One region of the Paenibacillus spongiae genome, then DNA from elsewhere that is predicted to be linked to it. Evidence: riboswitches for the same ligand, from Rfam matches in the RefSeq annotation. Region 1 holds a riboswitch; the other holds the start of a gene.
What was found. Region 1 has a riboswitch for cyclic di-AMP ahead of L1F29_RS26410 (C40 family peptidase). Riboswitches for the same ligand answer to the same signal wherever they lie in the genome.
Positions count from the first base shown of each region.

Region 2: linked by a shared signal. The riboswitch ahead of L1F29_RS00140 (resuscitation-promoting factor) and the one ahead of L1F29_RS26410 (C40 family peptidase) in region 1 are both predicted to bind cyclic di-AMP.

Region 1 covers NZ_CP091430.1:5,848,740-5,856,351, reverse strand. The annotation lists gene L1F29_RS26440 (tyrosine-protein phosphatase) at 1-169, shown strand, start outside; gene L1F29_RS26435 (heavy metal translocating P-type ATPase) at 278-2,455, opposite strand; gene L1F29_RS26430 (D-alanyl-D-alanine carboxypeptidase family protein) at 2,680-3,933, shown strand; gene L1F29_RS26425 (ArsR/SmtB family transcription factor) at 4,009-4,377, shown strand; gene L1F29_RS26420 (DsbA family protein) at 4,491-5,216, shown strand; gene L1F29_RS26415 (disulfide oxidoreductase) at 5,242-5,652, shown strand; cyclic di-AMP (ydaO/yuaA leader) riboswitch at 5,722-5,856, shown strand; gene L1F29_RS26410 (C40 family peptidase) at 5,861-6,328, shown strand; gene L1F29_RS26405 (hypothetical protein) at 6,558-7,612, shown strand, end outside.
Region 2 covers NZ_CP091430.1:25,403-33,014, reverse strand. The annotation lists partial or broken gene L1F29_RS00165 (small, acid-soluble spore protein, alpha/beta type) at 1-42, opposite strand, end outside; gene veg (biofilm formation stimulator Veg) at 218-490, opposite strand; gene yabG (sporulation peptidase YabG) at 641-1,522, opposite strand; gene rsmA (16S rRNA (adenine(1518)-N(6)/adenine(1519)-N(6))-dimethyltransferase RsmA) at 1,720-2,595, opposite strand; gene rnmV (ribonuclease M5) at 2,592-3,161, opposite strand; gene L1F29_RS00140 (resuscitation-promoting factor) at 3,275-4,423, opposite strand; cyclic di-AMP (ydaO/yuaA leader) riboswitch at 4,649-4,855, opposite strand; gene L1F29_RS00135 (TatD family hydrolase) at 5,040-5,807, opposite strand; gene L1F29_RS00130 (HD domain-containing protein) at 5,828-7,138, opposite strand; gene L1F29_RS00125 (AbrB/MazE/SpoVT family DNA-binding domain-containing protein) at 7,471-7,612, shown strand, end outside.

The DNA.
Region 1 (7,612 bases):
ATTCGGCCGTCAGCTGGTTGAACGCAATGAGGTTCATACACTGGCTTCCGACGCGCATAATGTCGTCCGAAAGCCGAATTTATCCGAAGGCATTCGGCTTGTAAGCGAATGGGCAGGCCCGGCCCGCGTGCAGGAAATTATCGATCGGATTGACCGTGTGGCCGTTTAACATCCTCGTCATCATCAATCGTATTACAACAATTTGCAGCAACAAACAAACCAACAAACAAACAGCCTCCTCCTGCGAAGCCGCAGGGGGAGGCTGTTTGTTACTATGCTATTCGCGTTTGCGAATCAGAATCGTGAGACTGACGAGCGTGACGAAGATTGTTGCGCCCATGTCCGAGAGGATGGCGATCCATAGCGTAAGCCAGCCCGGGATCGTTAAGAGCAGCGCGATCAGCTTCAATCCAAGGGAGATCGAGATGTTGAAGCGGATGATGCGATTGACTCGCCGTGCAACGGTAACCGCTTCGGGGAGCTTGCCGAGATGATCCTGCATCAGCACGATATCGGCCGTCTCGATCGCGCTATCCGTGCCTTTGCCCATCGCAATGCCAAGCTGGGCGGAAGCGAGTGCCGGCGCATCGTTAATGCCGTCTCCGATCATCGCGACCTGACCGCGCTGGGCAAGCTCCTTGATTTTGTTCACTTTGTCTTCAGGGAGCAGATTGCTGTAGTAGTCGGTTACGCCAATGGCGGCCGCAACCTTCTCGGCAGTCTTCTTATGGTCGCCTGTGAGCATAACCGTATGCTTCATACCGGCGCGATGCAGCTCCGCAATAACGGCTTTGCTTTCTTCACGGATTTCGTCGGCAATGCCGAACATGCCGAGCACGCGTTCCTCGTCCGCAACCAGGACCAGCGTCAATCCTTCTTCCTTCAAAACAGCGATTTGCTTCTGTACGTCGGTTGGCAGGTTAAGATGGGCGACGCTATTCTCATTGCCCAGCCAATACGGAATGCCTTCGACACGGGCACGGATTCCGCTGCCGAGCACCGTTTCGATGTCGGTTGCTTCCGCAGCCTCGATCCCATGACGGCGCAGTTCCTTCATGATGGCTTGCGCAAGCGGATGGGTCGACGATTTCTCGATCGCGCCGGCTACCGTCATGAACCGCTCGTCATCATAGCTGATCGTCTTCTCGACATGAGGCTGTCCCTTAGTCAGCGTTCCCGTCTTGTCGAAGGCGAGCGTATCAATCTTGCCCAGCTGCTCCAGGAACACGCCGCCCTTAATCAATATGCCGTTGCGGGCGTTCCGCGTAATGCCGGATACGATCGCGATCGGAGACGACAGGATTAAGGCGCAAGGGCATCCGACGATGAGTACGGCCAATCCTTGATAGAGCCACTCGCTCCAATCGCCGCCCAAGAACAGAGGAGGCACGACCATAACAAGAGCAGCGATGATCATGACGAGAGGCGTGTAATATCGCGCGAACTTATTAATGAACAGCTCGGTCGGCGTCTTCGTCTCCTGCGCTTCCTCGACAAGATGCAGAATCCGCGCAAGCGAGGAATCCTCGTAAGCTTTGTCGATGCGCACCTGAAGGACGCCTTCGTTGTTCAGGCTTCCGCCGAATACCGCTTCTCCCGCGGCTTTCTCCACCGGCAGCGATTCGCCTGTAATGGCGGCTTCATTAACGGAGCTTGCTCCTTCCAGCACCGTGCCGTCCGAAGGAATCTTCTCGCCGGGTCGGACAATAACCACGTCTCCTGCCAGCAGCGATGCGACCGGCACGACCGTCTCGCGTCCATTCTCCACCTTGACGGCTTCCTTAGGCGCTACCTTCAGAAGCGACTCCATCGAGCGCCTGGCCTTCTCCATCCCCAGGCCTTCCAGAAGCTCATTCAGTCCGAATAGGATGGCGACCAGCGTCGCTTCCTTCCATTCTCTGATGGCGATAGCGCCAATAAGGGCAATGGTCATGAGGGTATCGATGTTGAACCGCAGCGCAAATAAATTTCGAAGTCCGCGCAGAAAGGTCGAGTAGCCGCTAATCGCGGTTGCGACCAAATACATGCCGATTTGAATGTTCGGATCGATAACGCCATCGGATACGATTGCAGCGAAATAAATAACGGCGGAAAGCGCCAGAAGCTTGATCATGAGTGAATTGCCATGCCCATGGCTGTGAGAATGATCATGTCCCGCGTGGTCGTGATGATGACCGTGACCATGATGATGCCCGGAATGATCATGACCGGCATGATCATGCGCATCATGTCCTGTCTGATTGTGCGCATGCGCAGGCTGAGGCCGTTCGATAAAGGCACGCTCCGACTTCAGTATGCGTTCAACTTCCTGCATCGAGACGCGTGAATCGAGCTTCAGCTTCCCGGTCGTATAGATCAGCTGGGCGCTATCGCCATGCTCGAGCTGTTGAATCTGCTTCTCCAGCTTGAGTGTACAGCTGCCGCAGGATAGTCCCTTCACTCTGTATTCGTTCATGACGCATCCTTCTTTCATCACCAATATATGAATACTTGATCATATGATAGTTCAGATGCAGCTGGCTGTCAAACCCATTTTATTTAGCGTGTACAGAGATGGTGACGATCATCCGCTCTCTATTGCTTATTGATGAATGGGTTCTTCCTATGTTACGTTTATAACAGCCACCACGAGCTCCATCACAGCTTCATTCCATTTACGTCTTCTAGGAGGTCTACTGGATGATGCCGCCTCACTATTTAAGATGCTTGTCCGTCGTGTTACTGCTGATTTGCTGCCAATTGTGGTCAGTTCATTGGACAGCGGCAGCGGCAGAAGGAGATCCATTGACGGCGGCGGATGAAGGGCTGCAGGCAGAGCCCAAGCTTCAGGCTGAAGCTGCGATTCTCATGGATGCGCGTACCGGAACGGTATTGTATGCGCATAATGCCGACAAACCATTGTATCCGGCAAGTATTACGAAGATCGTGACGGGTATCATTGCGCTTGAAACCGCCGCCGATCTGAACAGTCTGGTTACCGTCTCGAAGGAAGCCCGTCACGAGGATGGAACGCGGGTCTTTCTTGCCGAAGGCGAGCAGCAGACGCTTGAGAATCTCGTTTATGGCATGTTAGTCAACTCCGGTAATGACGCCGCAACCGCTATCGCCGAGTTTATCGACGGCACGAAGGAGAAATTCGCCGAACGGATGAACACCTTCGTACGCGATAAAGCAGGCGCCGCGCAAACAAACTTTGTCAATCCAAGCGGACTCCCCGACCCGCTGCAGGTAACGACAGCACTGGATATGGCGCATATTGCCCAATATGCGATGAAGAACGAGACCTTCCGAACCATCGTTGGAACCACGAAGCGCCCGTGGAAGGGAGCGGAATGGACATCAGAGCTTATCAACCACAATAAATTGCTTGGAACCTATGAAGGCGCTACCGGAATCAAGAACGGCTTTACCAATGCATCCGGCTTTACGCTGGTCGCTTCAGCGATGCGGGACGAGATGGAGCTGATCGGCGTTATTTTGAAAGCGCCAACAAATAATGGGATTTATGCGGATATGCGTAAACTGCTGGATTACGGCTTTGCGGGCTTCGAGCTTAAGAAGCTGTTCGATGCCGGCGAGTCCTACCCCCAGCCAGCCGAGAAGGGAGCTCCCACATTCGTTGCTTCCGAAGAAATATGGGCGGTTACACCCCGGGGCGAGCAACCGGACATAAGAGTCGAGCCTAGCGGCAGTGTGCAGGTTCAGACCTCCAAGGGGATGATTGCGGCAGGGAAGATGACCGTGATTGAACCCGGTGTTAACGACGAGCCTCTTCAGATGAGCGGCAAGCAAGTTTATGAAGAGACAGGAAACCCGATGAATCTTTGGCTAATCTTCGTTTTTATGGCTTGGCTGGTTATGAATGCATTCCTCGTATTTATTGCCTACCTCCGCTATAGAAAAAAAAGGAAATATCGTTCACCAGAATGGTAAGAACACCTTCGTGCTCCCGTCATTTTCTGTGATATAATAGCTCTCAAATAAGATGCGAGGGATAACGGTGACAATATGACTGAAAAACTGGTACAAGATGCATGCGACGATCCGTGCAGCGGGACGGAAGCCGATGTCCAAGATGTTCGCGAGAAATTAATCGGCGATGAGGCGGCTTCCGAGCTGGCCGATTTGTTCAAGGCTCTGGGCGATCCGACGCGGGTCAAGCTGATTCATGCGCTCCTTCAATCGGAGCTGTGCGTGCATGATCTGACGGTGGTTCTTGGAATGGGGCAGTCTGCCGTGTCCCATCAGCTGCGCTTCCTGCGCAATCTGCGTATCGTCAAGCGCCGCAAAGTAGGCAAGACCGTGTATTACTCCCTTGATGACGATCATGTCGAGCAGATTTTCATGCAGACCCTGCAGCATTTGAAGCATGACTGAATCAAGCAGGAGCGTCATCTTATTATGCGGACGGCGGCCGTGCCCAGTGCATGGCTATTAAGTCTGCAGGCCAAGCGAAAGAAATAAGAATGGGTAGAGGAGAGAGGTAACAGATGGGTGAAGCAAGGAAGGGACAAGCTGCGAAAGGACATGCTCCCAAGAGTTCTTCCAAGAGACCGCCGGTGAAGAAGGGGCCTAAGAATTTAATCATTTTCACGACGATATTGGTTGGATTGTTCGTCCTGCTGGTTGTATTGAACCAAGCGACGAAGGATCCGGTGACGGTGGCGCTCGACAGCACACCGGATATTACGAATCAGCCGGTGGAAGGCAGCCAGGATGCCAAGGTTACGATCGTGGAATTCGGGGATTACATGTGCCCGTCCTGCAAATTATGGGGAGAGCAGATTTATCCGAAGCTCCAGAAGGATTATATCGAGACCGGCAAAGCGAAGTTTGCCTATATAAACGTGCTGTTCCACAATGAGTCGGGAGTGGGAGCACTTGCTAGCGAGTCCGTATTGGCGCAGAATCCGGATGCCTTCTGGCCGTTCCACAAAGCGTTGTTCGACGCCCAGCCTTCAGTCAACCATGATGAACCTTGGCTGACCAAAGAGAAGGTGCTGGAAGTGGCGGGCAAGGTCCAGCCTGCAATCGATACCGATAAGATGAAGGCGGATATGGAAGCCGACGCGGCGAAGACGCAAGTCGATCTGGACGAGAAGCTCGTGAAGGATTTTAAAATCAGCTCAACGCCGACGATCATGATCAATAACGTCAAACTCGATAATCCGTTCGATTACGATGCAATCGTCAAGCTCATCGAGGAACAGCTCTAACCATTTTGAATAGCGGGGGCGCAGGATGAAATTTCGTGAATATACGTTGTACATGGCTTGGATCGTAGCTGTCGTTGCAACGCTCGGCAGTCTCTATTTTAGCGAAATACGCGGATATATTCCGTGCGAATTATGTTGGTACCAGCGCATTCTGATGTACCCTCTGTCGATCATTTTGGGGATCGCAGCGTATAATACGGAGACAAGCATTAAGAAGTATGTGCTGCCATTATCCATCTTCGGGGGTTTCATCTCGCTGTTCCATTACTTGGAGCAGAAGGTGCCGGGGTTTGCTTCGATTAAGCCTTGTACGCAAGGCGTTCCCTGCAATATCGATTATATTAACTGGCTCGGTTTTATCACCATACCGTTCCTGGCCTTGATCGCGTTCACGCTCATTACGGTGCTCATGATTTTGACAAAATCCGAAAAATGAAAGGATTCTAATAAATAATAAAGAGGAAAAACACGGAAATCCTCGAATTACTTTTCTAGAGCATGCAGGATGACACTTATGCCTAATTCTCCGGCAAGGAGAAACGGGGGACCCAATCTGGGTGAATTGATCTTCAATAGGAAGATAATAGGGACCTTCAACCGAACCCCTCAGCTAACCTCGTAGGCAACGAAGGGAGAAAGTCAGTTTGAAAAAAGCTTTCATATCGTTAGTAGCAGGGGTCATGATATTTGCAGGAGGAGGAAGTGTTTTCGCAGCACAGACTCCATTGAACGAATCCATCGATCAGGTGATCGGCACGCCTTACAAGTGGGGCGGAACGACCGAGAAGGGATTTGATTGCTCGGGATTCATCATCTATATCTTCGATCAGTTCAAGGTAGACCTCCCAAGAACGTCCAGCTCGCAAGCAGAGACGGGTACTGAAGTAAGCCAGGACGAGCTCCGCGAAGGCGATCTCGTATTCTTCAATACGAGCGGCAAAGGCGTTTCGCATGCCGGAATCTATGTAGGGGACGGCAAATTCGCCCATTCCTCCAGCAGCAAAGGGGTCGTCATTAGTAAATTGTCCGATTCCTATTACAAGGAACGTTATGTAACGGCTAGACGTGTCGTCTCCTCCGAAACGTATGCATCTGTCATGAAGAGCGAGTAGGAAGAGGATTCAACCCATAGCGACAAGGAAAGACCGGATGGCTATCCGGTCTTTTTGCCATGTCGAATGATGCAAGCAACAAGAAGCGTGAAGCCGGATGAATGATTTTGATTTTGGAGCGGTAGAGAGATATCGCCATAAAAGTAGTTTACGCAGAGCGTTAATGCGACTAGAATGCAAGTGAAGGCGCTTTCTGCAAGCGAATTGATAATTCATTGGGGGAGATTCAATGGCCATTCATTATCCGAATAAGGTGAACGTGAACGCAGCAGACTTAGAGCTTGCCATCCGGCAGGGCTGTCATCCGATGCAGCAGCAGTTCGATCCGCAGCATGACGATCTTCCGTATTTCGGCAATATGATGAGCGGGCCGGAACCGGGGAATACGCATTTTACGAATTACTCCATCTCCCATGTCCCCGGCAGGTGGCTGAACGCATTATTGAATGCGGAGGATGCTCTGGGAATTCCACTGGATGAATCGGTCATAGACAATCTTGCCCGGTGCACGTACAAGGCCTTCAGCCATCCGATGAGCATGCCTCAATTGATCGATCTGCATACCTTCGAGCCCGTGCAGACAAGTGATCTGCATAACCTGCGGGAAGCGGCTCATGCGTTGTATGCACTGATCAAATATCGAAACGATGCGCAGGCGCTCGATATTTCGAAGCGGTTTATCAAGACGGTTTCGAAGTATTTTAATTTTACTACCGGGGAATGGGAGGAAGAACGGTTTCACCTGGACACGGGAGGCAGCACGACGTTCACTTGCGGAGAGGTGCGCACATTCCCGATTTCATTCGGGAGATTTATCGGCCCTCTTGTGAAGCTGTATAAGGCATGCGGCCTGGAGGAAGCGCTGGTGCTTGCGATCCGGCTCAAGGACTATGCATTCGCAAATGTGATCAACGAGCGGGGCGATTACGATGTGCGCGTATTCGGCGACCATACGCACTCCACAACGGCGATGATCTCTTCCTTGGCGCAGCTGGGCGAGGTGTTGGGAGACCGCTCGATTCTGGACCGGGTCTCTGCTTTCATGGAGAATGGGCTGCGGGAGATCGCATTGGAATTCGGTTGGTGCATCGAAAGTTATCATCGCAAGGATCACTGGGGCGAAATCAATAATACGTCGGATATGATGGAAACCTGTCTGATTCTGGGGAAAGCGGGCTACGCAGGCTATTTCCAGCAAGCGGAACGGATTTTACGGTCACACTTTCTGCCCTCCCAGCTGCTGGACACCTGCTTCATTCCCGATTCGGACTGTCCGGATCACGA
Region 2 (7,612 bases), 1.8 Mb from region 1:
TTTCAATTGCTCGCTCATGATGCTGCGGCGTCTCCTGCTCATCGTGAGAAAGACCTCCTCCACGCTAGTTTAAGGTTAGTATGCGTGAAATCGGCCTCCTCATGCGGCATGTCCATTGGCAAAAAAAAGAACACGGTCGTACGTTAACCGTCATTACCCGCCAAATATATGCTTTGGCTTGGTTAACGTTTAAGCACCCGCGCTCCCGATCTATCGTCTATTGCAAATAAGTAATGCGAACCTGGCCGTCATCGCTATCTACGGTTACTTCAACCGATTCGGTCAAGATGTCCGCATAGCTGTAGGAGACACGCTTGAATGCATGTTGTTCCTGATCAAGTTTCACAATAAAAACAGAAGGGTAGATATCTTCCAATACACCTGTACGTTCGATGGTCTTTCGGCGGCCTCCGTTAGCTCGAAGACGTATCTTGGAGCCAACATGTGCCTCCAAACTGCGTTTGATCTCCAACAGCGCATTTTTTGCCATTGTCCACTACCACCTCTTTCCTTGTCCATTATAACGCGGAGGAGGCGGTTTGTCAAAATTTTATATTATAACAGCGAAGTAAACAAATTGTCAACACACAAATAACTAATTTTGCGCGAATTATGCATAATTCAATAATTTTGCCGCATATTAAACAGTTGGCTTCACACTTGTGAGCGTTTTGGGCTTGGGCAGGCCGACCCGATACTTGCCTAATGTCTCGATACCGCCCATCCCATCGATACCGCTGATCGTACCGTTAATGACGTCCGACAGGTTAATGGTGTCCCTAATGGGCGTGTAGCTCGCTTTAATGGCAATATAGACGGGATCCAGAGCATGAATCAATACGCGCCCCGGCGAGCTGGCAAAATTAGAGCCTGACTGCAGGAGCGCTTCAAAGTGCGACTGGCAGGCGCCGGCCACCACAATGAGCCCATCACGGTTCTTCTCATAGTCACGGGCGACCCGTACCGCATTAACGAAGTTCTGCGAGTTCTTGTAGCTGGCCAAACTGTACAAATCATTCGGTTCACGGCTCTTCAAAACACCATCATGTCCGGTTATGACTACGATATCCGGTTTTATTTGCGGCAGCAGACGGTACACGAGATCGGGCATTTGCGATTCATGGGCATAAATGCCGTGAGCAGGTACTCTCATCTGCGTGTACAGCTGCATGCTTTTTTTCAAATAGTTGGCGTCTCCGTCCAAATGCAGCACTTTGCCAGGCACTTCGAAGTAAGGCGCCCCTTGATTCAATGCACGCCTAAGCTCCTCCTCGCCCTTCTGCATCTGCTGCTGCCGCTGCTCCTGCATCCGCCGCATCGATTCATTTACTTTGATTCTCACTTGCTTGGCCGCCCCCGTAAATTCGGGATCGCGCACAATAGACAAGTCGGGAATCGGCGCGTCAGCAAGCAGCCGGTAGTCCGTGCCTTTTAGGGTAGCGAATTGTTGGTTCATGGTTGCAATACGGAATAGCACGTCCCCGCCATACGATTTGCGGACGACCAGGTCCCCCTGCTTCATGGGCAAATCACCTCTTCGTCTTATCCTATGGGCATATAGGGCTGTTGGTGCCCTTCCGCAAGCCCAAAACCCTAAGAAGGGGTTTTCTCTTGCCGCCAATATCATGTGCAACCCAATGAGGGGCATACGTTCTAACGAAAAATAGAGCCAATCCCCTTGTATTCGGAGATTGGCTCTTATAGGTGCCTTGCCCGGCCTTAGAAGCCTGCTTGCTGCAGCGCGTCGCTGATGACAGCGAACTCTGCGATCGACAGCGTCTCTCCGCGGCGGGACGGATCGATTCCACAGCCCTCAAGCAGGGGAACCACCTTATCGCGGTTCGCTTTGCCGATGAAGGCTGACAAATTATTCGCAATCGTCTTCCGCCGCTGAGCGAAGCTCGCCTGAACCGTACGGAAGAAATGATCCTCGTTTGCCACCTCGACGGGAGGCTTGTCCCGAAGCGTCAGCTTAATTACCGCGGAGTCTACATTCGGCTGCGGGATAAACACGGTATGCGGCACGACGCAGACCAGCTCAGGCACGCAGTAGTACTGTACGGCTACGCTAAGGCTTCCGTACTCCTTGCCGCCTGGCTTCGCCGCCATCCGCTCCGCTACTTCCTTCTGAATCATGACGACGATATTCTCAAGCGGCAGCTTCTCCTCCAGCAGCTTCATCAGAATCGGCGTCGTGACGTAATACGGCAGGTTAGCCACGACGCTCACGCCGGCAAGCCCTGCAAACTGCCGTTCCATCAGTTCGCGAAGTTCCAGCTTGAGCACATCGCCATGCTCGATGTGGACATTATCGGTCTCCGCGAAGACATCCTGCAGAATCGGAATGAGCCGCTGATCGATTTCTACGGCGGTTACGCGTCCTGCAGTCTCCGAGAGCCGCTGCGTAAGCGCCCCGATGCCCGGACCGATCTCCAGTGCGCCCTTCGTCTTGTCCAGCTCCGCGGCATCTACAATATTTCGCAATATATTTTGATCGATCAAGAAATTTTGTCCCAGACTCTTCTTAAACGAAAAGCCGTATTTCGCAATAATATCCCGTGTTCGTTTCGGTGTCGCTACGTCTGCCTGCGTCATGATTCGCTTCCCCCGTTCTCCTGCTCCATACGCGCTAACGCCTGCTCGAATTCTTCACGCGTTATCCGGAACATGGTGCAGCGCTTATAGAACTGTTTCCCGTTCGCATAACCGATCCCGAGTAAGTTGCCCATTCTGAGCCTGCGCTCCGACGCTTGGGCATTTACCAGCAGTCCGGCCTTCATCAAGTCATCCCACGTAATCTCCGGCGCCGTATCCGCTTGTTCCTCTGCGACTTCCGTCCGTACATTCGCAAGCGCCCGTCTTATTGCTTCAGGCGATGCATTCTCTACCCCGATATCGCCCTTATAGAGCGCTTCTTCCTGCGGAAGAAACGCATGCTTGCAGCCTGGAACCCGCTGCGCGACAATTTTACGGATTCGTTCGCCTGCATGATCCGGATCCGTAAAGATAATAACCCCTCTGCGCTGCTGGGCAAGCGCCACTCTTCGGAGCACGTCTTCACCGACCGCAGAACCGCCTGTCTCGATCGTCTCCGCTTCAAGCGCCCGCTTAATGGCAACCGTATCGTCCTTGCCCTCTACGACGATGATTTCCTTGATCATGCCGTTCCTTCATCCCCTCTAGACAAACATACAAAAAGAAGAGGCGTCGCCTCTCCTTTATGATGGCATATTTCCTTTTGAAATACGATAATAATTAATCACAGCCGCTAATATCAGATCGATTCCGGTTTCTTCGGCCCCAGTACGTATACCGTATAGCCCTTCTTCCGACCGAAGCGATCCGCATATTTCTCGCTGTCGAAATAAACGTCGATCTTATTGCCTTTGATCGCGCCGCCTGTATCTTCCGCACGGCGGAAACCGATACCTTCGATATACACCCACCAGCCGATCGGAATGACCTTCGGATCGACGGCAATGGTACGTCCTTCCTTGACGCGTGCGCCGGAAGCCGTAATGCCGTACTGTGGATGCCCTTTACTCTTACCGGTAGACTCGACGCCTGCCGAATAAGCCGTTAACGTTACATTCTTTAAGACTTTCTTGGGCTTAAACGTGACGCCCTTCTTCGTCATTGTCGCCACAGACGGCGCCTTCGCGGACAACACCGTAACCTTCGGCTCTTCTTTCTTCGTTCCGACTGCCACGACTTGATTGATGGCCGTCGCTTGCGTCATCTTCGATACAAGCGTATGCGACACCATTTTCCCGTCCGCAAACACCTTCTCATAACGCTTCACAACGGTACCTTCTTTGCCCACCTGCATTAACTTTTGTTTGCCTTGCGGCAAATTCGGGTCTTCCTTCTTGACGACCGTGAACGGCACCGTGTAGGAATTCTGTGAGAGGTGCTTATCGATCCTCACGACCGTAACGGACATGTTCGGCTGGACCGCCGTATCCATGGCAGGAAGTACCTTATCTTGATTGCGAACCGATATATTAGCTTGATCGATCGCTTCCCTAACTGTTTTTTCTGTCGTGTACAACGTTCTTACCTTGCCGTCAGCCTTCACTTGGAGCGGTACCGCATGATCAATAACAATACGGTCGCCGTCCTTTACGCCTCCATTCAGAGGCATGGACACTTTATCGTTCGGTCCAATCGTGATGGCTTGTTCATCCAGTAGGCGTTGAAGGACCCATTGCTTGGTTGAAACAATGTTTTCCTGTCCGTTAACTACTACGGATACGCGCTTGTCAGCCGTCCCGTACAACAACACCAGAAACATGAAAGTCATAGCGATTGAGATCATAGCGCTTAGAATAATTAAACGCAAGTTCTCATGCTTCCATCGCAATGCGAAAGACATGCTGGATGATCGTTTCCCATGGGTGTCCTTAAGCTGGAGTTGGCCCACTTCATCGGTCCTCCTTACATAGCCCCGCCGTCGAATTATGCATGATTAAATTTGACGCGACTAGTTAGATTTAGCGTGCACACACGCTCTTCCTCATGCCCACCTCCATGTATACACCCTATGTCGTCAGTTTACGCATTATTCAAAAATAAAAAGAAGCCGACGACAGAGGATCTGTTTCGTGGCTTCCCCAAAATACAGGTAGCATGGAATGGATGCACGAGGTTGATCTCTCTATTTGCGCTTACGAGGTTAGCTGTCGGGTTCGGGCAAGAGAGTCGCCCTATTCGCACTTCGGCACTTTACAAAACTAAAGTACCGCTGCATAAATTCACCCCAAGAAGAATTCAACAGGCACACGCCAAAAATTCGATTCAGCGTACGCTCTTGGTTCCCCCGCTCTCCATACTGGAGATTAAGCGATATTGGAAAAGGAATACAATGTTTCAAAAGCTCTGAGATGAATGATACCGTCTTTTGCTCCAAATTGTAAAGAAGCGATTAATGACGATTTTAACGAATTTTAAGGATAAACTCGCGAAAAACTGGCGATTTCTTGATTGAAAATTAGTTTTTTCGTGGGATTGGTCCCAAATCCTTGCTCTCAGAGCTCTTTTCACCCAATGTTAAAACATCTTAATGCATTCTCAGTCGTGATTTTGGAAATTTGTTCCAAAGATTTGCCTGTTATTTCCGCTGCAGCCTCGGCAACCAGCCGCACGTAAGCCGATTCATTTCGCTTTCCGCGATATGGATGCGGAGCCAAATATGGGGAGTCCGTTTCGATGAGAAGACGGTCCAGCGGCACCCGGGCGAGCACCTCTTTCGGGACACGCGCATTCTGGAATGTGACCGGTCCTCCGAACGAAATATAGAAGTTCATGTCCAGGCATTGCTTGGCCGTTTCCCAGCTGCCGGAGTAACAGTGCATCACGCCGCCAACCTCTTGTGCCCGCTCTTCTTTCAGGATACGGACGACATCCTCATGAGCGTCGCGGTTATGAATGACGATCGGCAGCTTCTTCTGCTTGGCCAGCTCGATCTGCTGCCGGAATACCCGCTGCTGGATATCCTTCGGCGACGTATCCCAGTGATAATCGAGGCCTATTTCCCCGATCGCCACAACCTTCGGATGATCGCAGAGCGAGGCGATCCAATCCAAATCCCCAGGAAGCATCTCGATGCTGTCCACGGGATGCCACCCGACAACGGCGTAAATAAAATCATAACGTTCCGCTAATTCCATCGTAGTCGGAATCGTTTCGCGGTTGAACCCGATATTGATTAATTTTTCGATTCCGGCAGCCCGCGCCCTTTCGATGACTTCTGCGCGGTCAGCGTCGAATTTATAGGAATCCAAGTGGGTGTGAGTGTCGATTAACATCAATGAAGACAAACCCCTTTCTACAAGTAAAAGCCAAATACATCACGCACGGCTTGCGAGAAATACGCCGCCTTCTCACGCACTTTCTCCATCGGGAAATAGAGGTGATATTTCCCGCGGTGAAGGCCGGTAATGGATCGAATTATATCGGATTTTGCCGATATCTCTGACAAACGCTCCTCCTGGTCGAGAAGCAAAATCGGCGGTTTTTCGTCTTTCTCCGATACGGCTGCTCCCGGCTGATAAACATCGTATGGCAAATCCAGCGGGAAGTCGATTTCAAGGTGATATTCCGGGTGGAGCCCGGCAGAATGAAATTCGTCGCGTATTTGCCGCCACAACGTTTCATTCGCTTCATCCATGGTGACATACTTATATAGTTTACGGTTTAAGAACCGCTGACACAAGTCGGACAGAACCGGATCCGCTTCCTTCTGCCATTGGACGAATGCCGTCTGGACAAGCGCTTCATCAAGCGATAAATACCCTTCCACATCTATTGTGCCCTGAAGCAAATGTTCAAGCGGATCAATCATCCAAGCGAAGCTGTAGCTGCTCCCATAGAGCTCTTTGGCTCTGCGGAAAATTTGCCTGAGAATAATTTCCGAGCTGCGGGTAACCGGGTGAAAATAAACCTGCCAATACATCTGGTAACGGGACATCAAGTAATCTTCAACGGCATGCATGCCGCTCTCCTTGACGACGATTTGATCCTGGTGGGGACGAAGCACACGGAGAATGCGCTCCAGATCGAATGTGCCATAATTGACCCCTGTAAAATAAGCGTCGCGCAGGAGATAATCCATGCGGTCGGCGTCCATCTGACTCGAGACCAGACTCATGACGATGGGACGCTCATAGGTCTTGCAAATAACGGCTGAAACCTGCTCCGGAAAGGACGGATCGACCCTTCGGAGCACGTCGTTGATTTCCGTTTCTTCTAATAATATACGACATGTCCATTCCTCGTGATGGGTTTCGAATACCTCCTCGATGGAATGCGAGAACGGACCGTGTCCGACATCATGAAGGAGAGCCGCGCATAGGGAAACCAACTTCTCGTTTCTAGGCCAATCGGAGTACCCGCCGCGCTCGAACTGCGAGATGATTTTCCGTGTAATTTCATATACGCCAAGCGAATGGGAGAACCGGCTGTGCTCGGCGCCATGGAACGTCAGATAGGAGGTGCCCAGCTGGCGTATGCGCCGAAGTCGTTGGAATTCTCTGGTATTAATAAGGTTCCATACCGTTTCGTCTTGAACGTAGATATACTTGTGAACCGGATCCTTAAACACTTTCTCTTCTGCCAGCGGACGCATCTTCGCATACATGGGTGATCCCTCCCTACTCTAGTAACCCGTTATTACAACATAATACCAATAGGGGTTTTAACCCTTAACAAGAAGCTTTAGACAAATTTTCGACACAATTTTAGATTTAATGTCGAACAATGTCGTAATTTTATTTCCAAAATGAATTCTGATGTTGTACGATAAGTATAGCTTAATAACCTTATCTCTATAGCGATTTTAGCAAATAAGAGCCTACTCCGGTCCAATTCGGTATTGACTATTTTGGTAAACGTTGGTACTATAGAGAAAAGAAATGATAGAATTTTGTCGAATTATGACGAATTACTTTTTGAGAGGGGACACGATAGATTATGATGAAATCGACAGGAATTGTTCGGAAAGTTGATGAGCTTGGACGTGTTGTTATCCCAATTGAGCTGCGCCGTACGCTCGGTATTGGCGAGAAGGACGCGCTTGAGATATATGTAGATGGTGAACGGATCATGTTGAAGA